DNA from 2 places in the Streptomyces sp. NPDC107765 genome. Region 2 is predicted to be linked to the other one. Evidence: predicted binding sites of a transcription regulator. Region 2 holds the regulator's gene; the other holds the start of a gene.
What was found. Region 2 encodes HrcA, which represses chaperone genes, less so after heat shock. Its sites were predicted from a motif close to TTNGCACTCNGNNNNNCNGAGTGCNAA; they were not measured.
Positions count from the first base shown of each region.

Region 1: the regulator HrcA is predicted to act here: its motif matches at 4,350-4,376, upstream of groES (co-chaperone GroES).

Region 1 covers NZ_JBVKBL010000005.1:215,412-230,069, reverse strand. The annotation lists gene ACZ7MX_RS15050 (SDR family NAD(P)-dependent oxidoreductase) at 1-90, shown strand, start outside; gene ACZ7MX_RS15045 (hydroxyacid dehydrogenase) at 837-1,895, shown strand; gene groL (chaperonin GroEL) at 2,134-3,759, opposite strand; gene groES (co-chaperone GroES) at 3,893-4,201, opposite strand; gene ACZ7MX_RS15030 (FtsW/RodA/SpoVE family cell cycle protein) at 4,740-6,095, shown strand; gene ACZ7MX_RS15025 (THUMP-like domain-containing protein) at 6,810-8,168, shown strand; gene ACZ7MX_RS15020 (hypothetical protein) at 8,176-8,541, opposite strand; gene tsaD (tRNA (adenosine(37)-N6)-threonylcarbamoyltransferase complex transferase subunit TsaD) at 8,705-9,871, opposite strand; gene rimI (ribosomal protein S18-alanine N-acetyltransferase) at 9,877-10,350, opposite strand; gene tsaB (tRNA (adenosine(37)-N6)-threonylcarbamoyltransferase complex dimerization subunit type 1 TsaB) at 10,374-11,033, opposite strand; gene ACZ7MX_RS15000 (hypothetical protein) at 11,123-11,689, shown strand; gene ACZ7MX_RS14995 (hypothetical protein) at 11,735-11,965, opposite strand; gene tsaE (tRNA (adenosine(37)-N6)-threonylcarbamoyltransferase complex ATPase subunit type 1 TsaE) at 12,198-12,731, opposite strand; gene ACZ7MX_RS14985 (alpha/beta fold hydrolase) at 12,802-14,139, opposite strand; gene alr (alanine racemase) at 14,136-14,658, opposite strand, start outside.
Region 2 covers NZ_JBVKBL010000008.1:355,447-370,104, reverse strand. The annotation lists gene lepA (translation elongation factor 4) at 1-1,144, shown strand, start outside; gene ACZ7MX_RS21975 (AMP-dependent synthetase/ligase) at 1,524-3,413, shown strand; gene ACZ7MX_RS21970 (SpoIIE family protein phosphatase) at 3,683-6,031, shown strand; gene hemW (radical SAM family heme chaperone HemW) at 6,150-7,382, shown strand; gene ACZ7MX_RS21960 (Uma2 family endonuclease) at 7,492-8,061, shown strand; gene ACZ7MX_RS21955 (DUF3097 domain-containing protein) at 8,039-8,872, opposite strand; gene ACZ7MX_RS21950 (MBL fold metallo-hydrolase) at 8,929-9,666, opposite strand; gene hrcA (heat-inducible transcriptional repressor HrcA) at 9,861-10,877, shown strand; gene dnaJ (molecular chaperone DnaJ) at 10,878-12,011, shown strand; gene ACZ7MX_RS21935 (nitronate monooxygenase) at 12,258-13,400, shown strand; gene ACZ7MX_RS21930 (16S rRNA (uracil(1498)-N(3))-methyltransferase) at 13,397-14,140, shown strand; gene ACZ7MX_RS21925 (DUF4287 domain-containing protein) at 14,162-14,374, opposite strand; gene ACZ7MX_RS21920 (dihydrofolate reductase family protein) at 14,426-14,658, opposite strand, start outside.

The sequences.
Region 1 (14,658 bases), on a different contig from region 2:
AAGGCCCTCATGGGCGCGGTGAAGCTGGCGCCGCGGGGGGTGCTGGGGGGCCTCACGTCGCGAACGGGGCGCAAGTACGGGCCACGCTGACTCTTTTTTCCGCCCACGTACCTGGCTTTCCCGCCGCGGGGGTTGCTCGCCGTTGCGCTTTGCGGCGCCGCGTACGTACTTGGCCGTCCCGCCGCGGGTCTTGGTCGCCGTTGCGCCTGCGGCGGGCTGGGTGGGTGTCGGGTGCGGTGACGGGCCTCCGGGGCCGGTTGTGTGGACTGCTGACGCTTTACGTCCACACAACCGGCCCCTCCGGCCCGTCCCCTCCCGTTGTGGGAAGGGAATGCGGTGCGTGGGGGCGGGCGTTGAGGCATGCAAGGGGGCTTGGGAACCCCTACGGGATGGTCGAACAGAACCCGTAAGGGTCGCGAGGGCCCCCTGCTGGGCCTCAACCCAACGGGACGGGGAAGGTATTCCCCACACCCGCTTCACCCCACCCCACCCCGCGACGCGAGCTACACCCAAGACGACGACGCCGACCCCCACCGGCCTTCCACCCCCACCAACGGGAGGGGACAGACCGGAGGACGAAGTCTGTAGGGCTGTCACCGCACCCGACACACAAACGCCCGCCGCCAGGCGCAACGGCGAACAACACCCGCGGCGGGACAGCCAGCTACGTACGCGGCGCCGCAAAGCGCGCAACGGAGAGCAAGCCGCGCCGGGACGGCCAGGTACGTGCGCGGCGCCGCAAAGCGCAACGGCGAGAAGCCCCGCGGCGGGACAGCCAGCTACGTGGGAGGCACAGCAAAGCGCAGCGGAACGGCGAAGGAGCAGCGTTCATCACCATGCACCCCTCCACTGACAATCCGGGCGGGCCTGCGGGAACGCCGTTCGTGCGGCCCGTGTTGTTGCTGTCGATGGGTCCCGGCATCGCCGACCGGCTGTTCGACGCCCGCCACCGCACCCGCCTCGCGGCGCTCGCCCGCACCGACCCCCGCCTCGTCGCGCACGAACTGGCCGACCCGCCTCCCGCGGTCGCCGCCGCCCTCGCCGACGCCGAGGTCCTGCTCACCTGCTGGGGCGCGCCGCCGCTCACCGCCCGCGTGCTGGACGCGGCGCCCCGCCTGCGTGCCGTCATCCACGCCGCCGGCTCGGTCAAACACCACATCACCGACGCCTGCTGGGAACGCGGCCTCGCGGTCACCTCGGCCGCCGCCGCCAACGCACTGCCCGTCGCCGAGTACACGCTCGCGGCGATCCTGCTCGCCAACAAGCGGGTGCTGCACTCCGCGCACCGTTACCGCGCCCTGCGCGGCCCGCACGACTGGCAGCGGGAGCTCGCCGGCGCCGGCAACTACCACCGCACCGTCGGTGTCATCGGCGCCTCCCGCATCGGACGCCGCGTCATCGAACTGCTGCGCCCCTTCGACCTGCGCGTGCTGCTGCACGACCCGTACGTCGACGCCGCCGAGGCCGCCCGTCTGGGCGCCCGGCCGGTGCCGCTGGACACGCTGTGCGCGGACAGCGACGTGGTCACCGTGCACGCCCCGCAGCTGCCCGCGACCCGCCATATGCTCGGCGTACGGGAACTGGCCCTGATGCCCGACGGGGCGACGCTGATCAACACCGCCCGCGGCTCACTCGTCGACGAGACGGCCCTGCTGCCCGAGCTGCTCACCGGGCGCCTCAACGCGGTCCTGGACGTCACCGACCCCGAACTCCCGCCCCCCGGCTCGCCGTTGTACGACCTGCCGAACGTGCTGCTCACCCCGCACGTCGCCGGCTCCCTCGGCACCGAGCTCCACCGCCTGGCCGACCACGCCCTGGACGCCCTCGAACGCTATGCCCACGGCCTCCCGTTCACCGACCCGGTCCACCCCGAGCACCTGCACCACTCGGCCTGACCGCCCGCCCGATGGAACCACCTGAAACCACCTGGACCACCTGGGCCACCTGAGCCACCTGGAACGAGCTGGAACGAGCTGGAACCACCGCCCATCCCGAGCCATAAGGCCCCGAACACCAAGCCCACCGAGCCCACCAAGCCCCCCGAAACCACGGAACCCGGCCCCGCCGAAGCGGGACCGGGTTCCGTAGGTCAGCGAGGGGCGGCGGGGTGCCGCCCCCGGCCCGTACGGTGCGTCAGTGCGCGTGGCCGTGGCCGTGACCGGCCTCGGCGGACTCGTCCTCGGCGGGCTTCTCGACGACCAGGGTCTCGGTCGTCAGGAGCAGCGAGGCGATGGAGGCGGCGTTCTCCAGGGCGGAGCGGGTGACCTTCACCGGGTCGATGACGCCGGCCTTGACCAGGTCGCCGTACTCGCCGGTGGCGGCGTTGAAGCCGTTGCCCTTGTCCTGCTCGGCGACCTTCGCGGTGATGACGTAGCCCTCGAGGCCGGCGTTCTCCGCGATCCAGCGCAGCGGCTCGACGACGGCGCGGCGGACGACGGCGACACCGGTGGCCTCGTCGCCCTCCTTGCCGAGGGAGCCGTCCAGCACCTTGGCGGCGTGGACCAGCGCGGAGCCACCACCGGAGACGATGCCCTCCTCGACCGCGGCGCGGGTCGCGGAGATGGCGTCCTCCAGACGGTGCTTCTTCTCCTTGAGCTCGACCTCGGTGGCCGCACCCACACGGATGACGCACACGCCGCCGGCGAGCTTGGCGAGGCGCTCCTGGAGCTTCTCGCGGTCCCAGTCGGAGTCGGTGGTCTCGATCTCGGCCTTGATCTGGGCGACGCGGCCGGCGACGTCCTCGGCCTTGCCACCGCCGTCGACGATGGTGGTGTCGTCCTTGGTGACGGTCACGCGGCGGGCGGAGCCCAGCACGTCCAGACCGGCCTGGTCGAGCTTGAGGCCGACCTCTTCGGCGATGACGGTGGCACCGGTGAGGGTGGCCATGTCGCCGAGCATCGCCTTGCGGCGGTCGCCGAAGCCGGGGGCCTTGACGGCCACCGCGTTGAAGGTGCCGCGGATCTTGTTGACGACCAGGGTCGACAGGGCCTCGCCCTCGACGTCCTCGGCGATGATCAGCAGCGGCTTGGAGCCACCCGCCTGGATGACCTTCTCCAGCAGCGGCAGCAGGTCCTGGATCGAGGCGATCTTGCCCTGGTGGATCAGGATGTACGGGTCCTCGAGGACGGCCTCCATACGCTCCTGGTCGGTGACCATGTACGGCGAGAGGTAGCCCTTGTCGAAGGCCATGCCCTCGGTGAAGTCGAGCTCCAGGCCGAAGGTGTTGGACTCCTCGACGGTGATCACACCGTCCTTGCCGACCTTGTCCATCGCCTCGGCGATGAGCTCGCCGACCTGCTTGTCCTGCGCGGACAGGCCGGCCACGGCGGCGATGTCGGTCTTGTCGTCGATCGGCCGGGCGGTCGCGAGGAGCTCCTCGGACACGGCCTTGACGGCGGCGTCGATGCCCTTCTTCAGGGCGGCCGGGGAAGCGCCCGCGGCGACGTTGCGGAGGCCCTCGCGGACCAGCGCCTGGGCCAGCACGGTGGCGGTGGTGGTGCCGTCACCCGCGATGTCGTTGGTCTTGGTCGCCACCTCCTTGACGAGCTGGGCGCCCAGGTTCTCGTACGGGTCGTCGACCTCGACCTCACGGGCGATGGTGACACCGTCGTTGGTGATGGTCGGGGCGCCGAACTTCTTGTCGATGACGACGTTGCGGCCCTTGGGGCCGATCGTCACCTTGACCGTGTCGGCAAGCTTGTTGACGCCGCGCTCAAGGGCGCGACGAGCGTCCTCGTCGAACTTCAGGATCTTCGCCATGGGTTGCTTCAAGTCCTCTCATTGCGATCCTCGGCACGCAGTGGGGACCGCTGTCTCAAACGGAACTGCGCCCCTGCCCCGGGTTGTTTAGACGCGGGAACCAGGGGCGCAGATCACGGCAAATCTGGGTGACTTACTTCTCGACGATCGCGAGAACGTCGCGAGCCGAGAGAACGAGGTACTCCTCGTTGTTGTACTTCACCTCGGTGCCGCCGTACTTGCTGTAAAGCACGACGTCGCCAACGGTGACGTCGAGCTCGACGCGCTTGCCGTCCTCGAAGCGGCCCGGGCCCACGGCCAGGACGACGCCCTCCTGGGGCTTCTCCTTGGCGGTGTCCGGAATGACCAGGCCCGAAGCCGTGGTCTGCTCGGCGTCGAGCGGCTGGACCACAATGCGGTCCTCGAGCGGCTTGATGGCAACCTTGGAGCTGGCGGTCGTCACGATCCGACCTCCCCCTTCGGAGATCTCACGGGGTTAACTGTCTGAGGTGGCGACCAGGTGGATCCGTCGTCGCGGGTGCCGGACCTGCCCGTCGCTGTGTGTCTGGCACTCCCCCTCGGAGAGTGCCAACGCCGAGACTATGACGCGGTTAGCACTCGGTCAAGCGGAGTGCCAGCGCGGCGGGGGTGCATCGTGTGACGCGGGTTGACCGCAGCCCCGCACCAGGGGGACGGGCGGCGGGGATCCCTGCCAAATCGGACACACCTTCGCCTTCCCTCGCAACCACGCCACCGGCTACTTCGTCTACCTCCCCGACTGCCGAGCCGGTGAACCGTGCGCGCGACGCGTACGACGTCTCCCCGCTTGCGACGTGGATGCGCACCACGCATACGACGCAGTGGGGCGTGTGCGACGTGTGCGACACATGCGACCGGTTCCGGGCCGGCGGCCCTGACCATCGATGGCGGAGGAACCCGTGCGTGGACTGACCAGCGCTTCCCGGGCGGCCGGGGAGCCGGAGAGCGATGCCGAACGCACCATGACGTTCGCCGCGCTCGCCCAGGCACCGAACCGCCGGAGGACCGAGGCCCGGCTGCTCGCCCTCGTCGTCGCGATCGCCGTCTTCGGCTACGCGTACACCGGCCTGTCCATGACCGGCCGGCTGCCCGGCGGACTGCCCGGCTTCGCGGTCAGCATGCTCTTCGTGGCGCTGGTCCCGCACCTGGTCCTGCGCCGCTTCGCCCCGCGCGCCGACCCGCTGATCCTGCCGCTCGCGACGCTGCTGACCGGGATCGGCCTGGTCCTGCTGCACCGCCTGGACGTCACGTACGCCCAGACCCGCCATCCGAAGATCGCCGAGGCGGCCAGCGGGCAGCTGGTGTGGACGGTGATCGGGGTGGCGGTCTGCATCGTCATCCTGCTGGTGCTGCGTGACCACCGCATTCTGCAGCGCTACATCTATCTGACGATGGTGGTGGCGCTGGTGCTCCTGATGGCGCCGGCCTTCTTCGGGGCGGACATGTACGGCGCGAAGCGGTGGATCCTGCTCGGGCCGCTGTCACTCCAGCCCGGCGAGTTCGTCAAGATCATGATCTCGGTGTTCTTCGCCGGCTACCTCACCGTCAACCGCGACGCCCTGGCGCTGGCCGGCCGCCGCGTCATGGGCATGCAGCTGCCCCCGGGGCGGCAGCTCGGCCCGATCTTCACGATCTGGGTGATCAGCCTGCTGGTGCTGATCTTCGAACGCGACCTGGGCACCTCGCTGATCTTCTTCGGCGTCTTCGTGATCATGCTCTACATGGCCACCGGCCGCACCAGCTGGGTGGTGTGCGGTCTGCTGATGGCCATCGTCGGTGCGGCCGTCGTCGGCTCACTGGAACCGCATGTGCACGGCCGGGTCACCGCCTGGCTGGACCCCATGCGCGCGTTCACCAAACAGGGCAGGGCAGAGTACATGTCCGACCAGCTCGCCCAGGCACTGTTCAGCTTCGGCAGCGGCGGCATCAGCGGCACCGGGCTGGGCCAGGGCCACCCCGAGCTGATCGGCTTCGCCGGCAACAGCGACTTCATCCTCACCACAGTCGGCGAGGAACTGGGCCTCGCCGGGGTGATGGCCGTCCTGATGCTCTACGTCCTGCTCGCCCAGCGTGGCCTGCGGGTGGGGCTGACCGCCCGCGACCCCTTCAGCAAACTCCTCGCGGTCGGCCTCGCCGGCGCGCTGCTGCTCCAGGTCTTCGTCGTCTCCGGCGGCGTCACCGGCCTCATCCCCCTCACGGGCAAGGCACTCCCCTTCCTCGCCAAGGGCGGCTCGTCGCTGGTCGCGAACTGGGTGATGGTGGCGGTACTGCTACGCATCAGCGACCACGCCCAGAAGCGGCGCGAGCCGGTGCGGTGACTTTTCTCCTCCCACGTACTTGGCCGTCCCGCCGCGGGGCTGCTCGCCGTTGCGCTTTGCGGCGCCGCGTACGTACCTGGCCGTCCCGGCGCGGGTGTTGTTCGCCGTTGCGCCTGGCGGCGGGCGTTTGTGTGTCGGGTGCGGTGACAGCCCTACAGACTTCGTCCTCCGGTCTGTCCCCTCCCGTTGGTGGGGGGTGGGAGGCCGGTGGGGGTGGGCGTCGTCGTTCTGGCTGTACCTCGCATCGTGGGGTTGGGTGGGTGGCGTGGGTGGGGTGGTGTCGGGAATACCTCCCCCGTCCCGTTGGGTTGAGGCCCAGCAGGGGGCCCTCGCGACCCTTACGGGTTCTGTTCGACCATCCCGTAGGGGTTCCCAAGCCCCCTTGCATGCCTCAACGCCCGCCCCCACGCACCGCATTCCTTCTCCCGCAACGGGAGGGGACGGGCCGGAGGGGCCGGTTGTGTGGACGTAAAGCGTCAGCAGTCCACACAACCGGCCCCGCAGGCCCGTCACCGCACCCGACACCCACCCAGCCCGCCGCAGGCGCAACGGCGAGAAACAACCGCGGCGCCGCAGAAAGCTACGTGCGGGGGCGCCGCAAAGCGCAACGGCGACCGACAACCGCGGCGGGAAAGCCAGGTACGTGGGAGGCGCCGCAAAGCGCAGCGGAACGGCGGGACAGACGGGTACGTGGGGGAAGGAGACAATGGTTCCGTGACGGACGACCAGGCCCTCGACGACTTCGCTGCTCTCCTCGCCCCGAAGGGGCAAGCCCTGCTGTGGGAGTTGCGGGACCACGACCCCGCCGACGAGCTGGCGGCAGCCACCCGGCTGCGGCGGGACCATGCCGCACCGCTCGTTTCCGCCGCGCTCACCCAGGCGCGGCTCCGGCAGCGGGCGGCCGTGAAGTTCGGGGCCGACGCGCAGCGGATGTACTTCACGCCGAACGGGGTCGAGCAGTCCACCCGCGCCTCGGTCGCCGCGCACCGCGCGGCACGGCTGGCCGGGCTCGGCGTACGGACGCTGGCCGATCTGTGCTGCGGGATCGGCGGGGACGCGCTGGCCCTGGCGCGGGCCGGGATCCGGGTGCTGGCCGTCGACCGGGACCCGCTGGCTTGCGCGGCGGCACGGGCGAACGCCGAGGCACTGGGGCTCGCGGAACTGATCGAGGTGCGCTGCGCGGACGTGACGGAGGTGGACACCACCGGGTACGACGCGGTGTTCGTCGACCCGGCGCGCCGCACCAAGGCACGCGGGGGCCGGATCTTCGATCCGGAGGCGTACTCGCCGCCGCTGTCCTGGGCCGTCGAGGCGGCCCGTACCGCCCCGTTCGCGGCGCTGAAGATCGCTCCGGGGGTGCCGCACGAGGCGCTGCCCGAGGACGCCGAGACGGAGTGGATCTCCTACGGGGGCGAGGTGAAGGAGGCGGTGGTGTGGTTCGCCCGGCCCGGCGGGGGCGACAAGCCGGTAGCCGGCGGGGGTGACGAGCCGGTGCCCGGCGGGGGCCAGGAGCCGGTGCACGGCAGGGCAGGCGCGCCGGTGGTCGACGGGGACGACGAGCCGGTGGCCGGCGGGGGCGACGGGCCGGTGCGCGGCCGAGGCGATGCGCCGGTGGCCGGTGGGCGTCGGGCCACGCTGCTGCCCGGTGGGGACTCGCTGCTCGGGGCCGGTCTGCCGGATCCGGAGCCCGGTCCGGTGGGCCGTTATCTGTACGAGCCGGACGGTGCCGTGATCCGCGCCCACCTCGTCGCGGAGGTCGCCGCCGGGCTCGGCGGGCGGCTGATCGACCCGACGATCGCCTACGTCACCGCCGACACGCTGCGCCCGACCCCCTTCGCCACCGCCTACGCGATCACCGATGTGCTGCCGTTCAACGTCAAGCGGCTCAAGGCGCTGCTGCGGGAGCGCGGGGTCGGTGTCGCGGTGATCAAGAAGCGGGGTTCCGCGGTGGAGCCGGAGGAACTGCGCAAGAAGCTGAAGCTGGGTGGCGGCGGCACTTCCTGCACGATCTTCCTCACCCGGGTGGCGGGGGCGCCGACGATGCTGCTGGGGCAGCCGGCCAACGCGGTCTGACCGGTGGTCAGGCCAGGTCGGTGAGGTCCTCGGCGTAGATCTGGGAGAGCGGCTGCGGGCCGACGTACTGCTGGCAGGTGCACTGGCCGGCCTCGTACTGGACCGGCTTGTGGTCGGCGTCCCAGGCGACCGGGATCTCCACCCGCTCATGACACTTGCCCTTTTTGTCATGCTTCGCGAGGTGGTGGGTGCAGCCGCACACCGGCTCCGGCGGCTTATGGGCGGCCTCCAGCGCCTGCCGTTCCTGACGGGCGGTCGCCAGCCGCTCCATCTTGCGCTCGTGGCGGGTGCGCAGCGCCGTACGGGCGGTGTCCGCGACCTTCGCGAAGCCGCCCGCCATGAAGAAGATGAACACCCACCAGAACCAGTCCACAGCCTGCCGCCTCCCCACGCGCCCGGTGCTGCACCAGGGTAAGACCTCGCGGCGGTCGCGGAGTCCGGGGAGGCGGCGGTTGTCACCGATCCTCAGAAGTCGCCGGTCCGGAGGCCGACATTCCGGACCGGCGCCCCGTCCAGGCGAGGGAGGACGAGCAGGCTCACGAGTAGAGGTTCTGCTTGCTCAGCTCGTGGACGTGGTCATGGCTGTGGCCGTGGCCGTGACCATGGCCCTGGCCGTGGCCGTGGCCGTGGTGGCCGTCGTCCTCGGTGGTCTCCGCCGGGACGTGCGGTTCGGTGACCGGGAGCGAGGAGTCCGCGGACAGGTCCCAGGCGGAGGCCGCGCGGCCGCGCGCCACCATCTCGGCGCCGAGGGCCGCGACCATCGCGCCGTTGTCCGTGCACAGCTTGGGCCGCGGCACCCGCAGCGTGATCCCGGCGTCCTCGCAGCGGCGCTGGGCCATCGCCCGCAGCCGGGAGTTGGCCGCGACCCCGCCGCCGATCATCAGGTGCTCGACGCCGTTGTCCTTGCAGGCGCGTACCGCCTTGCGGGTCAGCACATCCACCACGGCCTCCTGGAAGGACGCCGAGACGTCCGCCACCGGCACCTCCTCGCCGGCCGCCCGCTTGGCCTCGATCCAGCGGGCCACCGCCGTCTTCAGACCGGAGAAGGAGAAGTCGTAGGCGGGGTCGCGGGGGCCGGTCAGCCCGCGCGGGAAGCGGATCGCGTCCGGGTTGCCCTCGCGGGCGTAGCGGTCGATGACCGGGCCGCCCGGGAAGCCGAGGTTCAGCACCCGGGCGATCTTGTCGAACGCCTCGCCGGCCGCGTCGTCGATGGTCGAGCCCAGCGGGCGCACGTCGGAGGTGATGTCCGGGGCCAGCAGCAGCGAGGAGTGGCCGCCGCTCACCAGCAGCGCCATCGTCGGCTCCGGCAGCGGGCCGTGTTCGAGCTGGTCGACGCAGATGTGCGAGGCGAGGTGGTTGACGCCGTAGAGCGGCTTGCCGAGCGCGTAGGCGTACGCCTTGGCGGCCGAGACGCCGACCAGCAGGGCGCCGGCCAGGCCCGGGCCCGCGGTGACCGCGATGCCGTCCAGGTCGCTCGCCGCGACACCGGCGTCCTTCAGGGCGCGCTGGATGGTGGGGACCATCGCCTCCAGGTGGGCGCGGGAGGCCACCTCCGGCACCACGCCGCCGAAACGGGCGTGTTCGTCGACGCTGGAGGCGACCGCGTCGGCGAGGAGGGTGTGGCCGCGGACGATACCGACACCGGTCTCGTCGCAGGAGGTCTCGATGCCGAGGACGAGCGGTCCGCCGCGTGAGTCAGCCATGGTTGTCAGGTTCCTTGTACGGAGGGTGCTTCGGAGGAGGTCTGGGTGGTGCGGCGCATCACCAGGGCGTCGACGTTGCCGGGCTGGTAGTAGCCGCGCCGGAAGCCGATCGGCTCGAAGCCGAAGCGTTCGTAGAGGCGCTGGGCGCGGAGGTTGTCGACCCGCACCTCCAGCAGCACCTCGTGGCATTCGAAGTCCGTTGCGGCGCCGAGGAGTTCGGTCAGCAGCCGGGCGCCGAGGCCGGTGCCCCACTGGTCGCGGGCGGCGGCGATGGTCTGGACGTCGCCGGTGCCGTCGACGGCGGCAAGCCCGGCGTAGCCGACCAGCCGGCCCGCGAGTTCGGCGACCAGGTAGCGGCGGGTGGCCCGCGGGCCGCGGGCGTGTGCCAGCTCGGACCAGAACATGCCGCGCGACCAGGCGTCCTCGGGGAACAGCCGGCGCTCCAGCTCCAGCACCGGGGCTATGTCCCACCAGCGCATCTCGCGCAGCTCGGCGGCCGGACTCACTTCGGCGTGACCACCTTGTAGTTGGCGGGCACCTGGGCGTCCGGGCGGCGCAGGTACAGCGGCTGCGGCGGCAGCAGCTCCTCGCCCGCGGCCAGCTTGGCGGCGGCCAGTTCGGCGAGCGCGCCGGCGGACTGGTGCTCGGGGGCGTCGCGCCGTACGCCGGTGAAGACGGAGTCGTAGAGCAGCGCGCCCGCGCCGACGGCCGGGACGCCGGCCACCTGGTCGGCGATGTCGGCGGGGCGGTCCACGGCGGGCTCGGTGATCCGCGTACGGGAGTCCTGGAAGCGGGCCCAGTAGACCTCTTTGCGGCGGGCGTCGGTGGCGACCACGAACGGTTCGGTCAGGCCGGAGGCGTGGGCCAGGCCGTCGAGCGTGCACAGGCCGTGGACGGGGACGTCGAGCGCCGCGCCGAACGTGGCGGCGGTCACCAGACCGACCCGCAGTCCGGTGTACGGCCCCGGGCCCACTCCGGCGACGATGGCGCTGACCTCGTCGAGCTTGCGGCCGGCCTCGGCCAGCACCCGGTCGACGGCGGGCAGCAGCAGTTCGCCGTGCCGGCGCGCGTCCACCTGGCGGGACTCGGCGAGGACCCGCTCGCCGTCGTGGAGCGCGACGGTGACGGCGGGGGTGGCGGTGTCAAGAGCTAGCAGCAGCACGTCTTTAAGACTACGGCGCGGCGGGTGGTGCCCGTCGCGGTGCTACCGTCGGCCCGTGGTCCAGGCCCGTACGGAAAGGTGGCACAGCGGTGCCCGCTAAGAGCAGCACGATCGTCACCGCGCTGACCACGGCCGCCGTGGTCGTGGTCGGGGTGCTCGGCTACCAGGCCGCGGCCTCCGCCCCGGACTCGCTCGCCCCGGCCCGTAAGGGTCACCACGGCACCGCCAAGGGCCACGAGGACGGCTCCGGCAAGAAGCACCGCGCGCCCGCTCCGGCGCCGGTCCCGGCGGCGTCCGGCACCGGCAAGCGGGTGGTGTACTCGCTCGCCGCCAAGCGGGTCTGGCTGGTCGGCGCGAACGGCAAGGCACTGCGGACGTACCAGGTCGCGCCCAGCACGGTGAGCCCGCCGCCCGGCGCGTACGCGGTGACCTCGCGGTCGGTGAGCATCACCGGCTCGGACGGGGTCGCGATCGAGCACGTGGTGCTGTTCGGCGGCGTCGGCGGCGTCCCGGTCGGCTTCAGCGCGGCCGTCGACGGCTCCCGGCCCGACCCCGCCTCCAAGAAGAAGACCGGCGGCATCCGGGAGTCCCGGGCCGACGGCAAGGCGATGTGGGATTTCGCACTCCAGGGCACCAAGGTCGTGGTGGTGGCCTAGGGGCGTCCCCTGGGTGGACCTCGGCGGTTTCTTGGCCCGTACGGGCTACGCCGCGGTGCGGCCCGGAGTGGACGCCGGGGTGTCCTCGCCGTCCGCAGGCGACTCCTCCGCGGCGGACGGCCGGTCCGCCGGGCGGTCCTTGCGGGCTTCCGGGCGTTCCTTCCGGGACTCCTCGGGGGCGTCGGGGGGCGTGGAAACGGCGTTGGCCGCGGCGCACGCCGCCAGCAGTTCGTTCATCGTCGGCGTCTCGCGCGCATCGTGCTGGTGGGCCGGCATGGACGCCTCCCGGGGCTCCTGGGGCAAGCGACAGAAGCTAGGCCGCCTCCGGGCTCGGCGAGCTCGTTACTTAGGCTGACCTAACTGGGGTCACATCCCATGTGACCACGCCCGGTACCGGGTACGCAACATCTTGCCGACGGCTTGTCGGAAACTACGGGACGCGCGGCCGGATATCCGCCCGCCCAAGGGGCCCGCCGGCCCGATCGGGCCGGCCGGATCATCAGCCGGGTCAGATCTCCAGGTCGGCCAGGCCGGCGTCCGCCCAGCGCGCGCCGAAACCGCTGACCGTCACCTCACGGACGTCGTCCACGTCGTCCTCCGGGTGCCCGTGGGCACCACCCGGGGCATCGGCACCCACGGCCCGCCCGATGACGACGTGCAGCCGGTCCTCGGAGAGCTCCTCGACCTTGCCCTCGCCCCACTCGACGACCACCACCGACTCCGGCAGCGAGACGTCGAGGTCCAGGTCCTCCATCTCGTCCAGCCCGCCGCCGAGCCGGTAGGCGTCGACGTGCACCAGCGCGGGGCCGCCGGTCAGGGACGGGTGCACCCGGGCGATGACGAACGTGGGCGAGGTCACGGCGCCGCGCACGCCCAGGCCCTCGCCCAGCCCGCGGGTCAGTGTGGTCTTGCCGGCGCCCAGCTCACCGGTGAGCAGCACGAGGTCGCCGGGGCGCAGCAGCGGGGCCAGTCTGCGGCCCAACTCCTGCATCTGGTCGGGGGACTTGACGGTGACATGCGCAACGGGGGCGGTGGTGCTCATGCCGCAAATGGTACGGCCCAGACAACACCGCCGGTGGATCCTCGGTCCACGCCCGGGCGTGGACCGAGGGTCACGCCCGGGCGTGCCCCGAGCTGCGGGCCGCTGCCGCCGCGCGTTCCACGAGGGCCACCAGATGCTCGTTGACCAGCTCGGGCCGCTCCAGCATCACCAGGTGGCCGGCGCCGGGCACGCACACCAGCTCCGCGTCCGGCAGCACCTCCGCGATCGTCCGGCTGTGGTCGGCGGGGGTGATCAGATCGCTCTCCCCGGCGAGCACCAGCGCGGGCACCGCGTCGTACGCCACCAGCGCCTCGGTCTTGTCGTGCACCGCGAACGCCGGGAAGAACTCGGCGACCACGTCGATCGGGGTGCCCTCGATCAGCCGCTCACCGAACCGCGCGATACCCGGGTCGACGTCCTCCGGCGTGCCGAACGAATACCGCTTGACCAGCCCGGCGAACAGATCGGCGGTGGCCCGCCGGCCGCGTTCGACCAGATCGGGCTGCCAGCCCAGCGCCTTGAGCACGCCCGGCGCGAGCGCGTGGAACGCCTTCATGCCCATCGACGGCAGCCCGTAGGTGACCTCGCTGAGCCGGCCCGCGGACGTGCCGATCAGGGCCACGCCGATCACCCGCTCCGCGACGTACTCGGGGAACTGGTCGGCCAGCGCCATCACCGTCATCCCGCCCATCGAGTGCCCGACCAGCACGATCGGCCCCTCGGGCACCGCGGCGTCCAGCACCGCCTTCAGATCCCGGCCGAGCAGGTCGATGGTGACGTTCTCGGTGCCGTCGAGCTGGCCGTGACCGCGGGCCGAGCGGCCGTGGCTGCGCTGGTCCCAGTGGACGGTGCGCACCGTGCCGCGCAGCGCGGCCCGCTGGAAGTGCCAGGAGTCCTGGTTCAGGCAGTAACCGTGGCTGAAGACGACCGTCGGGGCGGCCGACGGGCGCCGGCCCAGCGCCGCCGTCAGCCGCTTGCGCAGCCCGCCCTGGGCCTCCTGGGCGGCACGGGCCTGCTTGCCGCGGACCGGCCTGGCCGACGGGTCGTTGCGGCCGTGTTTGCCGCCCCGGCGGTCGCCCTTCTCCAGGCGCGCGGGTTCGGCGCCCACCTCGTCGATCTCGAAGTACAGCTCCGTGCCGTCCTCGGAGATCGCCGCGCCGGGGGTGCCGCGCAGCGTGCCGTACGGGCCGGCCGCGTCCAGGGCGAGCCGGGCCCGGCGGCGCATTCCGCGGCCGACCGTCAGCCGCTCTATGGCCACACCGGCCGCCGCCCCGGCCGCGACCACGCCGATCGCGGCTCCGGCGATGCCGGCGTGGCGGCCCGCCTTGGCCCAGTTGTTCGCGGTCTCGGCCGCCACCTCGGCGGCCGTCTCGACCGCCTGCACGGCGGCTTCAGTGCCGTCGGTCATGCCGTACCCCCCGTGAGCGCGGTGTCTCCACCGGCCGTTCCGGCTGTCGCGGTGTCGGTTGCGGTGGTCGGTGCGGGTGTCGTTGCCTTGTGTGCTGCGGTGGTCGGTACCTCGTGTGCCTCGTGCGCCTCTTCTGCCCCGTCTGCCCCGAACTCCCCGCCGTACCTCTCGCTGTCCACATAGACGCGCGGGACGCGGGTTCCGATCCGGGTGACGATTTCGTACCCGATGGTTCCGGCCGCCCGGGCCCAGTCCTCCGCGGTCGGCTCGCCGCGGTCACCGGGGCCGAAGAGCACCGCGAGATCGCCCACCTCGACGCTGTCGCCGCCCAGGTCGACGACGAACTGGTCCATCGCGATCCGCCCGGCGACCGTCCGCCACTTCCCGGCGACCAGCACCGGGCCGGTGCCCGAGGCGTGCCGCGGGACGCCGTCGGCGTAGCCGAGCGGGACCAGCGCGAGCGTCGTCTCTCCGGGCGTGAGGTACCGGTGCCCGTACGACACGCCGTGGCCGCCCGGG
Region 2 (14,658 bases):
GATGATGTCCACCGGCGCCGCGCACGAGCTGCTGGAGATCGGGACGAACTCGCCGGAGATGAAGCCGGCCGACGGTCTCTCGGTGGGTGAGGTGGGTTACCTCATCACCGGCGTGAAGGACGTCCGGCAGTCCAAGGTGGGTGACACGATCACCCAGCTCGCCAAGGGGGCGGAGGAGCCGCTCGGCGGTTACAAGGACCCCAAGCCGATGGTGTTCTCGGGGCTGTACCCGCTCGACGGTTCGGACTACCCCGAGCTGCGCGACGCCCTCGACAAGCTCCAGCTCAACGACGCGGCGCTGGTCTACGAGCCGGAGACCTCCGCGGCGCTCGGCTTCGGCTTCCGCGTCGGCTTCCTGGGGCTGCTGCACCTGGAGGTCATCCGGGAGCGCCTGGAGCGCGAGTTCGGCCTCGACCTGATCGCCACCGCCCCCAACGTGGTCTACCGCGTGGACATGGAGGACGGCGCCGAGCACGAGGTCACCAACCCGAGCGAGTTCCCGACGGGCAAGATCGACAAGGTGCACGAGCCGGTCGTCCGGGCCACGATCCTGGCGCCCAGCGAGTTCATCGGCGCGATCATGGAGCTGTGCCAGAACCGCCGCGGTGCGCTGCTGGGCATGGACTACCTCTCCGAGGACCGCGTCGAGATCCGCTACACCCTGCCGCTCGCCGAGGTCGTCTTCGACTTCTTCGACCAGCTCAAGTCCAAGACCCGTGGCTACGCCTCGCTGGACTACGAGCCGACCGGCGAGCAGGTCGCCGACCTGGTGAAGGTCGACATCCTGCTGCACGGCGACAAGGTCGATGCGTTCTCCGCGATCACCCACAAGGACAAGGCGTACGCCTACGGTGTGCGGCTGGTCGCCAAGCTGCGCGAGCTGATCCCGCGGCAGAGCTTCGAGGTGCCGATCCAGGCCGCCATCGGCAGCCGGGTCATCGCCCGTGAGACGGTCCGCGCCATCCGCAAGGACGTCCTCGCCAAGTGCTACGGCGGTGACATCTCGCGTAAGCGGAAGCTGCTGGAGAAGCAGAAGGAAGGCAAGAAGCGGATGAAGATGGTCGGCAGCGTGGAGGTCCCGCAGGAGGCCTTCATCGCGGTGCTGTCCTCGGACTCCGACGGCGACGCCAAGGCGAAGAAGTGACCGCCGGGCAGTAGCCGTAGCCGGCGGCACACGAAGAAGACGAAGCGGCGAGGGGCGCCGGGTCCGGTACGGGACCCGGCGCCCCTCGCCGTCTCCGCGGCCGCGGGCCCCTCATCAGCCGCGGAGCCCTCATCGGGATGAATGCGGAGCGTGGCGTTCCGCGAGGGCGGCAGCCGGGGGCGCCGGGTGTGGTCTCGTGGGGGCGATCGGCGCGGCTCGCAATCGGGCGATGCGCGTGCTACGTACACCTATCGCACTGGTCACATCGCGAACCAGTCGGTCGTAGCCCCTTACGCGTCGGCGCAACGCGCTCTAGTCTGATCTCTGCTCAAAGGTTACTCGCGAGTCACCAGCAATGAAGCGGGCCCCGGAGGACGCCGTGACGGACACCCACACGCTGATCGAAAACCGGCCGCCTTCGGTGGCTCACCTCTTCCTGGAGCGGGTCGCGGCCACTCCCGACATCGAGGCCTATCGCTATCCCGTCCCCGCTGTCGCCGGCCAGGGGCCGGACGACTGGAAGGCGATCAGCTGGGCCGAGGCCGCCGACCGGGTCTACGCCGTGGCCGCCGGGCTGATCGCACTGGGCGTACGGCCCGAGGAGCGGGTCGCGCTGGCCGCCAACACCCGCGTGGAGTGGATCCTCGCCGACCTCGGGGTGCTGTGCTCCGGCGCCGCCACCACCACGGTCTACCCCAGCACCAACGCCGAGGAGACCGCGTACATCCTGGCCGACTCCGGCAGCCGGGTGCTGATCGCCGAGGACGCCGGCCAGCTCGCCAAGGCCCGGGAGCGCCGCGCCGAGCTGCCCGACCTGGCGCATGTCGTCGTCATCGACGCGGCCGCCGCCGAGGCGTCCCCCGATGACCCCGAGGGGTGGGTGCTCAGCCTCGCGGACCTGGAGAAGCGCGGTCACGCCTATCTGGAGAAGCACCCGGAGTGCGTCAAGGAGCGGGTCGCCGGGCTGCGCGCCGACCAGCTGGCGACGCTGATCTACACCTCCGGCACCACCGGCCGGCCCAAGGGCGTACGGCTGCCGCACGACTGCTGGGCGTACATGGCCCGCGCGATCCAGGCCACCGGAATGGTCGCCGAGGAGGACGTGCAGTACCTCTGGCTGCCGCTGGCGCACGTCTTCGGGAAGGTGCTGACCGCCGGGCAGATCTCGGTCGGGCATGTGATCGCGGTGGACGGCCGGGTCGACAAGATCATCGAGAATCTGCCGGTCGTCCGGCCCACCTACATGGCCGCCGTCCCGCGGATCTTCGAGAAGGTCTACAACGGCGTCGCGGCCAAGGCGCGCGCGGGCGGCGGGGCCAAGTACAAGATCTTCCAGTGGGCGGCCGGGGTGGCCCGCGAGTACGCCAAGACCTCGCAGGACAACTTCCGGCGCACCGGCAACGCCTCCGTGCCGTTCGCGCTCGGCGCCAAGCACAAGATCGCCGACGCCCTCGTCTACGCCAAGCTGCGCGACGCGTTCGGCGGCCGGCTGCGCGCCGCGGTCTCCGGCTCGGCCGCGCTCTCCCCGGAGATCGGCTACTTCTTCTCCGGCGCCGGCATCCACATCCTGGAGGGCTACGGCCTGACGGAGTCCAGTGCGGCCAGCTTCGTCAACCCCGGCGAGGCGTACCGCACCGGCACGGTCGGCAAGCCGCTGCCCGGCACCGAGGTCCGGATCGCCGAGGACGGCGAGATCCTGCTGCGCGGCCCCGGCATCATGCAGGGCTACCACGGCCTGCCGGAGAAGACCGCCGAGGTCCTGGAGGAGGACGGCTGGTTCCACACCGGCGACATCGGCGAGCTCTCCCCGGACGGCTATCTGCGGATCACCGACCGCAAGAAGGACCTGATCAAGACCTCGGGCGGCAAGTACATCGCACCGGCCGAGGTGGAGGGCCAGTTCAAGGCGGTCTGTCCGTTCGTCTCCAACGTCCTGGTGCACGGTGCCAACCGGAACTTCTGCACCGCGCTGATCGCCCTCGACGAGCCGACGATCATGGGCTGGGCCGCGGAACACGGCCTGGCCGGCAAGACGTACGCCGAGGTCGTCGCGACCGACCAGGTCCGCGAGCTGATCGACGGCTATGTCGAGCGGGTCAACGAGGGGCTGCAGCGCTGGCAGCAGATCCGCAAGTTCCGGCTGCTGCCGCGCGACCTGGACATCGAGCACGGTGAGGTGACCCCGAGCCTCAAGATCAAGCGGCCGGTGGTGGAGCGGGCGTTCAAGGACCTGCTGGACGACATGTACGCGGGGACGCGGGAGTCGTGACCGCCCGCCGCACCGTCCTTGGGTGAGCGTGCGGGGTGGGCCGCCGGGCCTGCCCCGCACCGCTACTGCCGCGCGCCGCGGCATTCCGGCGCGACACCCCGGCGCCGTGACCGCCCCGCCGCCCCGTTCGGCCAACTCCTCCGGCGTGTCAGCCCAATTGGCTGCTTCGACCGCCCACTTCCGTGACTCACTGCTTATGACTGCGCCCTTTCTGTCACTCTGTCGGTGGCGCATCCGGCGCTGCAGCGGAGCTGTTCGGGAGTTGCTCAATGAGGACGACAACTTCGTCTCCACGGGACGACGTCAGGGCGACGCGCGCGACGACGGCCGGCCCCGGGCTCCCCGCCGCCCGCACCCGGCGGGCCGGTCTGCCCGGGGACCCGCAGGCCGCGGTCGCCGCCCGGCGGTTCGTCCGGTCCGCCTTCGCCGAGTGGGCGGACCGGCGGCTGCCCGGCACCGAGCGGTTCACCGACCGGCTCACTGACGAAGCGGTTCTGCTGGTCAGCGAGTTGGTGACGAACGCGGTGGTGCACGCGGGCACCACCATCGAGCTGAGCTGCCGGCTGGACCCCGCCGCGGAACCGGACCCGGGCGCCGGGCCGGACCCGGACGACGCCCCCGCGCCCGCCGTCGTCATCGAGGTCTCCGACCGCCACCCCACCCAGCCGATCCGCGCCCGCGACGAGACCGCCCGGAACGACAGCGGCGGCCACGGCCTCCAGCTGATCAGCGCGGTCGCCGAATCCTGGGGCATCACCTATCGCCGCGACCTGAAGACCGTGTGGTTCCGGCTCCCGCTGCCGGCCCCGGAGGTCGCCGCCCGCCCGCTGCCGGAGACCGCGTACGACGAGAGGCCGTACGAGGGGGCGCGGTACGAGGGGGCGCACAACGAGGGGGCGCGCCCTGAGGGAGCGCCGTACGGCACCCCGCACGCGCACGCCCCCGACGGCCCCGCGGGCCCGTACGACGCCGCCGGCCCGGCCGCGTACGACGACGCAGCGGCCGCGTACGCCGACGAGGTGCTCCAGCGCGGGCTGCGGGCCGCCGAACTCCTCGCCCCGGCACCCCGCCGCGCCGACCGCCGGGAACTCGACGCCGACCGGGTCGACAACGGCGCGCTGTCCTTCCTCGCCGAGGCCTCCGACCTGCTCTCCGGTCAGCTCGACGCCGATCAGGTCGCCGCGCTCGCCGCTCAGCTGATCGTGCCGCGGCTCGCCGACTGGTGCGCGGTGTGGCTGCACGACGGCGACGGCGGCGCCCCCGGCCGGGGCATCGCGACCGGCGGCGACGAACAGCGGCTGGCCCGCGTCTGGCACAGCTCCGAGAGCCGCATCGACACCCTGCGCGCCACTCTGGAAAAACAGGCGCCGGACTTCTGGGGCGACGTCCCGCCGGGCGCCGCACCCGCCGCCGTCCCCTGGCCCTGGCCGCACGACCCGGACGGCGAGGACCAGGACCACGAGCACCCGGCCCACGACCCGGACGGCGTGCACCCGGGCGGCGATCCCCTGGGCGGGCACGGCCGGCCGGAGCTGCCGGGTCAGGCTCCGCCGGACGTGCCGGGTCACGCCCTGCCGGCCTACGCCCTCCCGGGCGGTGACCGCCCCGACGGCGACGAGCCGGGCGGTGCCGCCCTCGCCTGCCCCCTGGTCGCCGGTGGCCGCCGGCTCGGCACGCTGCTGCTCGGCCGCGGCGGCCTGCCGCGCTTCCCCGACGAGGTCGTCGGGCTGATCGAGGACCTGGGCCGCCGGGTCGCCCGCGCGGTGGCCACCGCCCGCGCCTACAGCCGCCAGGAGCGCATCAGCCAGGTCCTGCAGCGCCGGCTGCTGCCCCGGGGCCGGGCGCAGGTGCCCGGCGTGGCGTCCGCGGTGGTCTACGAGCCGCGCGAGGGCGCCTGGGCGGGCGGCGACTTCTGGGACCTCTTCAACGCCGGCGACGGCCGCTGGTGCTTCGCGCTCGGCGACGTCTGCGGCAGCGGCCCGGAGGCGGCCGCGGTGACCGGGCTGGCCCGGCCGGTGCTGCGGCTGCTGGCCCGGGACGGCTTCGGCGTCGCCGCGGTGCTCGACCGGCTCAACAAGACCATGGCCCGGGAGGCCGCGGACTCGGTCGCGGCGGTCGCCGCGGCGGTCGCGGCGGCCGGCGCCGGGGCCGAGGCACCCGTGGAGATCCGCGAGGAGGGCGAACAGGCCCGCTTCCTCTCCCTGCTCTACGGCGAGATCGTCCCGTACCCGGGCGGGGCCGGCGGCGCCCGCTGCACCCTCGCCAGCGCCGGCCACCCGCTGCCGCTGGTGCTGGGCACGGACGGCACGGTCCGCACGGTCGCGGCACCGCAGATGCTGCTGGGGGTCGTCGAGGACGCGGCGTACGTGAGCGAATCGTTCGACCTGCGTCCGGGGGAGACGCTGCTGTGCGTCACCGACGGGGTCACCGAGCGGCGCTCGGGCCACCGGCTGTTCGACGACGAGGACGGCCTGGCCACCGCCCTCGCCGCCGGTGCCGGGCTGGGCGCCACCGCCCTCGCCGAGCACCTGCGCACCACCGTGCACGCCTTCGCCCCGGACCCGCCCGACGACGACCTGGCCCTGCTCGTCCTCCAGGCGGCGGGCGGCCCGGCGTGAGGCACCCCCGGGCCGCACCGCCCGGGCGGGGGCCGCGCAGCCCGGGGCCATGCGGACGCCGGGCTTCCCGCCGCCCGCGCGCACCGCGTTGTCGGTGCGATGACGGACAATGGTTCCCATGCCTTCCGCACTGCCTGATGGTGAGCCGATGCCCGACGACGGGGCGCTGCCCGGTCCTGCGCTGGCGGCGGCGGCCGGCCGGCCCCTCGGCTTCTATCTGCACGTGCCGTACTGCGCCACCCGCTGCGGCTACTGCGACTTCAACACCTACACCGCGAGCGAGCTGCGCGGCTCCGGCGGGGCACTGGCCTCCCGTGACAACTACGCCGACACCGTCGTGGAGGAGATCCGGCTGGCCCGCAAGGTGCTGGGCGACGACCCCCGCCCGGTCGAGACGGTCTTCGTCGGCGGCGGCACGCCGACCCTGCTCCCGGCCGCCGACCTGGGCCGGATGCTCGCCGCCGTCCGGGAGGAATTCGGCCTGGCACCCGGCGCCGAGATCACCACCGAGGCCAACCCCGACTCCGTCGACCCGCGCTACCTCTCCGAGCTGCGCGCGGCCGGCTACAACCGGGTCTCCTTCGGCATGCAGAGCGCCCGGCAGCACGTCCTGAAGATCCTCGACCGTACGCACACCCCCGGCCGCCCCCAGGCCTGCGTCGGCGAGGCCCGCGCCGCCGGTTTCGAGCACGTCAACCTCGACCTGATCTACGGCACCCCCGGCGAGTCCGACGACGACTGGCGGGCCTCGCTCGACGCCGCGCTCGGCGCCGGCCCCGACCACATCTCCGCCTACGCCCTGATCGTCGAGGAGGGCACCCAGCTGGCCCGCCGGATCCGCCGCGGCGAGGTCCCGATGACCGACGACGACGTGCACGCCGACCGCTACCTCATCGCCGAGGAGCGGCTCACCGCGGCCGGCTTCTCCTGGTACGAGGTCTCCAACTGGGCCACCACCGAAGCCGCCCGCTGCCGCCACAACGAGCTGTACTGGACCGGCGCCGACTGGTGGGGCGCCGGCCCCGGGGCGCACAGCCACGTCGGCGGCGTCCGCTGGTGGAACGTGAAGCACCCCGGCGCGTACGCCCAGGCCCTGGGCGAGGGCCGCTCCCCGGGCGCGGGCCGCGAGATCCTCGCCGACGAGGACCGCCGGGTGGAACGCATCCTGCTGGAACTCCGCCTCGCGGACGGCTGCCCCCTGGACCTGCTCGCCCCGGCGGGCGCCCGGGCGGCCGAGCGGGCGCTGGCGGACGGGCTGCTGGAGACCGGGCCGTACGCGGCCGGCCGGGCCGTTCTGACACTCCGGGGGCGGCTGCTGGCCGACGCGGTGGTGCGGGATCTGGTGGACTGATCATCACTCGACGGGGTGACCACCTCTCGGGATCCGTTTGCCGGATCGCGCCCGCTCCTAGGCTGTCGACAACCCCTCGGCAGGCAGCGGAAGTTGGGCGGTTGTCGCAGTGCGCGATCAAGGCATCGAGGAGTACTTCGCGGAGTTCGAGCCTCCGGAGGGGTTCAAGGCGGAGCTGCTGCGCCGCGAGATCGTGCTCTCGGGTGGGGAGGACATCGTCCACAACCTCATCGTTTCTGACGTGGCGGACCAGATTCCGCGTGGCGGCTGGCATGCATTCGCCACGCAGCACATTTCGATCGACGGAGAACTGAGCAAGCCCCGGCCCGACCTCGTGGTCTTCGAGCGCGGAGGGGATGACCGCTCCGGATGGCTCGTACCGGCATCGGACGTGGCGCTGCTGCTGGAGGTGGTCTCCGTGCGCAGCGCCGACCGCGACTACGGGCTGAAGCGTTCCGTCTACGCGGCCGGGAGCATCCCCGCGTACCTGATCGTGGACCCGTACGACGCCCGCTGCGTACTGCTCACGGAGCCATACGGCGCGGGCGAGGACGCCGAGTACGAGGTGCGGCGCACCGTTCCCTTCGGCACGCCCCTCCGCCTCGACATCCTCGGCATCACACTCGACACCACCGAATTCGGCACCCTCCCCGCCATCAAACGGCACCGCCGACCGTAACAAAGTCGATCAACTCCTCCACCCGCCCCAGGAGTTGCGGCTCCAGGTCCTTGTAGGACCGCACGCACGACAGGATCCGCTGCCACGCCGCGCCGGTGTTCTCCGGCCAGCCCAGCGCCCGGCACACGCCCGTCTTCCAGTCCTGCCCGCGCGGCACGGACGGCCAGGCCGGAATCCCCACCGAGGACGGCTTCACCGCCTCCCACACGTCGATGTACGGATGGCCGACCACGAGCACATGCTCGCCCGTCACCTCCGCCGCGATGCGCGACTCCTTCGAGCCCGGTACGAGGTGGTCCACCAGTACCCCCAGCCGGGCGTCCGGCCCGGGTGCGAAGCCGCCTACGATCGCCGGGAGGTCGTCGATGCCCTCCAGGTACTCCACGACGACGCCCTCGATGCGCAGATCGTCGCCCCAGACCCGCTCGACGAGTTCGGCGTCGTGCCGCCCCTCCACGTAAATGCGCCCGGCGCGCGCGACCCGGGCGCGGGCGCCGGGGACGGCGAGTGAACCCGATGCCGTACGGGCCGGGCCGCTCGGGGCCGGCCGGTTCTGCGGCCGGACGAGCGTGACGACCTTGCCCTCCAGGAGGAAGCCGCGCGGGACCATCGGGAAGACCCGGTGTTTGCCGAAGCGGTCCTCCAGCGTGACCGCCGGGCCCTCGGCGGTCTTCTCACAGCGGATCACCGCACCGCAGAAGCCCGTCGCGACCTCCTCGACGACGAGATCGGGCTCGGCCGGGACCTCCGGCGCGGGCCGCTGCTTCTTCCAGGGCGGGGTGAGGTCGGGGCTGTAGCGCTTGCTCTGCATGGGCCCTTTTCTATCCGGTTCCCTCCGGTCCCACCCGGAAACGAGCGGGGGTCCGGTCAGGACGACGGCGGAACGCCGTAGCGGGCGGCCAGGGCGTCCCGCTGGGCGCGGACGAAGGCGGCGTCCACCACGGCGCCGTGGCCGGGTACGTACCGCGCGTCGTCGCCGCCGAGGGCCAGCAGCCGGTCCAGCGCGGCGGGCCACTGCCGGGGCAGCGCGTCGGGGCCGGCGCTCGGTTCGCCGGACTCCTCGACCAGGTCGCCGCAGAAGACGATCTCCGCCTCGCCGTGCCGGCCCGGCACCAGGACGGCCAGGTCGTGGGCGGTGTGGCCGGGCCCGACGTTGGCGAGCAGCACCTGCCGGTCGCCGAGCTCGACGGTCAGCTGGCCGTGGACGGGGTGGTGCGGCACGACCAGCAGGTCGGCGGCCTCCGCGGCCGCGTCCCGGTCGACGCCGTGCCGGACGGCGTCGTGCCGCAGCGCGTCCTTGTCACGGCGGAACAACTCGGCGAGACCGGCCGCGCCGAACACCGCGACCCCGGCGAAGGCGGCGGTGCCCAGCACATGATCGAAGTGCGGATGGGTGAGCGCGACATGCGTCACTTCCCGGCCCAGCACACCGCGGATCGACCGGCGCAGGTCCGCGCCGTCGCGCAGGGTCGCGCCGGTGTCGACGATCATGACCCCGGCCGACCCGGCGATCACCCCCACGGTCTCGTCCCAGCCCGGCATACGGCGCCTGGCGACACCGTCACCGAGCCGTTCCCACCCGGCCTCTTCCCAAGCTGTGCGCATACCGAGACGCTAGCTCCATCGCGATAGCGTTGCCCGGCAGATCGCCCGAAGAAGGTCATCGGGTGCGTGCTCCGCGCGGCCACCCTTGCCGTGGTCGTGCTACCCGGCCGTACACTGGCTCAGGGTCTGGCACTCGGCCCGGGTGAGTGCCAGGAGAGCAACGAGACGGCGACTGCCGGCTGGAGGTGCGCGGGATGCTCAGTGAACGCAGGCTCGAAGTGCTGCGCGCCATCGTCCAGGACTACGTCGGGACGGAGGAGCCGGTCGGCTCCAAGGCACTCACGGAGCGCCATCAGCTCGGGGTGTCCCCGGCGACGGTCCGCAACGACATGGCGGCCCTGGAGGAAGAGGGCTTCATCGCCCAGCCGCACACCAGCGCCGGGCGGATCCCGACGGACAAGGGCTACCGCCTCTTCGTCGACAAGCTGGCCGGCGTGAAGCCGCTGTCCAGCCCCGAGCGGCGGGCGATCCAGAACTTCCTCGACGGCGCGGTCGACCTCGACGACGTGGTGGGGCGCACGGTCCGGCTGCTGGCGCAGCTGACCCGGCAGGTCGCGGTCGTGCAGTACCCGTCCCTGACGCGGTCCACGGTCCGGCACGTCGAGCTGCTGGCGCTGGCCCCGGCCCGGCTGATGCTCGTCCTGATCACCGACACCGGACGGGTCGAGCAGCGGCTCATCGACTGCCAGACGCCGTTCTCCGAGACCTCGCTGGCGGACCTGCGGGCGCGGCTGAACAGCCGGGTCGTGGGACGCCGTTTCGCGGATGTGCCCCAGTTGGTGCAGGATCTCCCGGAGTCCTTCGAGCAGGACGACCGCGGCACGGTCTCGACAGTGCTGTCGGTGTTGCTGGAAACTCTGGTGGAAGAGACCGAAGAGCGGCTGATGATCGGCGGCACCGCCAATCTCACGCGCTTCGGGCACGACTTCCCCCTGACCATCCGTCCCGTGCTGGAGGCGCTGGAGGAGCACGTGGTGCTGCTCAAGCTCCTCGGCGAAGCCAAGGACTCGGGCATGACCGTACGTATCGGGCATGAGAATGCCCATGAAGGCCTGACGTCCACATCGGTCGTCACGGTCGGCTACGGTTCGGGCGACGAGGCAGTCGCCAAACTCGGCGTGGTCGGACCGACCCGCATGGACTACCCCGGAACGATGGGAGCGGTACGCGCAGTGGCACGTTACGTCGGACAAATCCTCGCGGAGTCGTAAGTGGCCACGGATTACTACTCGGTCCTCGGCATCAGCCGTGACGCCTCGCAGGACCAGATCAAGAAGGCCTTCCGTCGGCTGGCGCGCGAGCTGCACCCGGACGTGAACCCGGACCCGAAGACCCAGGAGCGGTTCAAGGAGATCAACGCCGCTTACGAGGTCCTGTCGGATCCGCAGAAAAAGCAGGTCTACGACCTGGGCGGCGACCCGCTCTCGCAGGCCGGCGGCGGTGGCGCGGGCGGCTTCGGGGCCGGCTTCGGCAACTTCTCCGACATCATGGACGCGTTCTTCGGCACGGCGTCGCAGCGCGGTCCGCGCTCGCGCACCCGTCGCGGCCAGGACGCCATGATCCGGCTCGACATCGAGCTGAACGAGGCGGCCTTCGGCACGACCAAGGACATCCAGGTCGACACCGCCGTGGTCTGCACGACCTGCAGCGGCGAGGGCGCCGCCCCCGGCACCTCGGCGCAGACCTGTGACATGTGCCGCGGCCGCGGTGAGGTCTCGCAGGTCACCCGGTCCTTCCTGGGCCAGGTCATGACGTCCCGCCCGTGCCCGCAGTGCCAGGGCTTCGGCACGGTCGTGCCGACGCCGTGCCCGGAGTGCGCGGGCGACGGCCGGATCCGCTCCCGCCGCACGCTGACCGTCAAGATCCCGGCCGGTGTCGACAACGGCACCCGGATCCAGCTCGCCGGCGAGGGCGAGGTCGGCCCCGGCGGCGGCCCGGCCGGCGATCTCTACGTCGAGATCCACGAGCTGCCGCACCCGGTCTTCCAGCGGCGCGGCGACGATCTGCACTGCACGGTCACCATCCCGATGACAGCGGCGTCGCTGGGCACGAAATGCCCGCTGGAGACGCTGGACGGGGTGGAGGAGATCGATGTCCGGCCCGGTACGCAGTCCGGCCAGTCGATCCCGCTGCACCAGCGCGGTGTGACCCATCTGCGCGGCAACGGCCGGGGCGACCTGATCGTCCACGTCGAGGTCCAGACGCCGACCAAGCTCGACCCGGAGCAGGAGGAGCTGCTGCGGCGGCTCGCCAAGCTGCGCGGCGAGGAACGCCCGACGGGCCAGTTCCAGCCGGGTCAGCAGGGGCTGTTCTCGCGCCTGAAGGACGCGTTCAACGGGCGGTAGGCGGTCGGCGGCCGGCCACGCGTGAGCGGGCGGCAGGCCGTACGCGAGCAGGAACGCGTCAGAGCGTGAGGTGCCGGGCGGGATACGGAATACCCGCCCGGCACCTCGACGTTGTGGCCCCGCAGGGGGGCCTCGCATCCCCTAGGGGATCTGTTCGATCACCCCCTACGGGCCCCGGCCCCGGCCCCGTCCCCCCGCCGAGCCCCTGATGCGGGGTGCCGGGGCGTCCCGTGACACGATGTGGTCATGCCCAGCGCACTGACCGATCTCTGCCGCTGTCCGATCGTGCAGGCCCCCATGGCGGGCGGCGGCTCGGGACCCGAACTGGCCGCCGCCGTCTGCGGCGCCGGCGGTCTCGGCTTCCTCGCCGCCGGCTACAAAACCGCCGACGGCATGTACCAAGAGATCAAACAGCTGCGGTCGCTGACCGACCGGCCGTTCGGCGTCAACCTCTTCATGCCGCAGCCGTCGCTCGCCGACCACTCCGCCGTCGAGGCGTACCGCGAACAGCTCGCCGGCGAGGCCACCTGGTACGAGACCGAGCTCGGCGACACCGAAGGGCCCACCGACGACGGCTACGAGGCCAAGCTCGCGATCCTGCGCGAGGACCCGGTGCCGGTGGTGTCGTTCACCTTCGGCTGCCCCTCGCGCGCGGTCCTCGACGCCTTCGCCAGGGTGGGCACGTACACCATCGTCACGGCCACCACGGCGGCCGAGGCACAGGCCGCGCAGTGGTCGGGTGCGGACGCCGTCTGTGTGCAGGGCGTGGAGGCGGGCGGCCACCAGGGCACCCACCGCGACGACCCGCACGCCGACGGGACCGGCGCGGGGCTGGGCCTGCTGGCGCTGCTCGGGCAGGTCCGGGAGGCCGTGCAGATCCCGGTGATCGCCGCGGGCGGGCTGATGCGCGGGGCGCAGATCGCGGCGGTGCTGGCCGCCGGGGCGACCATGGCGCAGCTCGGCACCGCCTTCCTCGCCACCCCGGAGTCGGGCGCCAACCCGCTGCACAAGCAGGCGCTGACCAACCCCCTCTTCACCCACACCGAGCTGACCCGGGCGTTCTCCGGGCGGCCGGCCCGCGGCCTGGTGAACCGTTTCCTGCGGGAGCACGGCCCGTACGCACCGGCCGCCTACCCCGCCGTGCACTACCTCACCTCCACGGTGCGCAAGGCGGCCGCCAAGGCCGGCGACGCCCAGGGCCTGAACCTGTGGGCGGGGCAGGGGCACCGGCTGGCCCGGGAGATGCCGGCCGCCCGGCTGGTCGAGGTCCTCACGGCCGAACTCGACGCGGCGCGCGCCGGGTTGAGCCGCACCGGGACCGGGACTGCGGACACCTGGGCCGGAAGCGCGGAATCCGGCGACTCACCGGCTGCCGGGGGCACCGCATGACCGCGCCCGTGTTCCTCGTCGAGTCGCTCGCGCACGTACGGGCGGGCGGCACGGTCACCGTCGACGGGCCGGAGGGCCGGCACGCGGTGTCGGTGCGCCGGCTGCGGGTCGGCGAGGAGGTCGTACTGACGGACGGTCAGGGCACCGGCGCCCACGGCACGGTGGCCGCCGCCGAGGGCAAGGACCGGCTGACCGTCGCGGTCGCCGAACTGCGCACCGAGGAGGCGCCGGACCCGACCATCACGGTCGTCCAGGCGCTCCCCAAGGGCGACCGGGGCGAGCTGGCCGTCGAGACCATGACCGAGACCGGGGTGGATGCCGTCGTGCCCTGGCCGGCGGCGCGTTGCGTCACCCAGTGGAAGGGCGAACGGGCCGCCAAGGCGCTGGGCAAGTGGCGGGCCACGGCCCGTGAGGCGGGCAAGCAGTCCCGCCGGCTGATCTTCCCGGAGGTCGCGGACCCGCTGTCCACCAAGCAGGTGGCCGCCCTGCTCGCCGACGCCGACTTCGCGGCCGTGCTCCATGAGGAGGGCAGCACCCCGCTCGCCACCGCGGAACTCCCGGCCACCGGCCGGATCGTGCTGGTCGTGGGGCCCGAGGGCGGTGTCTCCCCGGAGGAGCTGGCCCTCTTCGCGGAGGCCGGCGCCAAGCCGTACCGCCTGGGCCGGACCGTCCTGCGCACCTCCACGGCCGGCACCGCGGCCACCGCTCTCCTGCTGGGCCGTACGGGACGCTGGAGCTGAGCCCCGCCCGCCCTCAGCGGCTCACTTGCCGCTGTCCTCGGCGAGGGTGTGGGCCACCAGGGCGTTGGCGTGGCCGTGGCCGAGGCCGTGCTCGGTCTTGAGCCAGGTGACGAGTTCCCCGTGCTTGGCCGGCGGCGCGGCGCGGATGAGCTCCTTCCATTCGGCTATCGGGCGGCCGTACTTCTTCTCGATGGAGGGGAAGTAGCTGGCGGGGCCCTTGACGGCGTCGGTCATGTGACGGTCTCCGTTCTTCTGCCGGGGTGCGTAGGGTTCGCTCGGGGTGTGTCAGGACGGCAGGTTCGCCGGCCGGTGGCGCAGCAGGACCACCTGGGAGTCGAAGGTCCTGGATTCGACAAGGCTCAGGCTCATCCGCTCCTGCGGCGTGCTGAAGACGGGCCGGCCGCCGCCCAGCACGACCGGGTGGACGAAGATCTGGTACTCGTCGATCAGCCCGTGCCGGGTGAGGAAGCCGGCGAGGTCCGAGCCGCCGAACAGCAGCAGGCGGGCCCCGCTCCGCT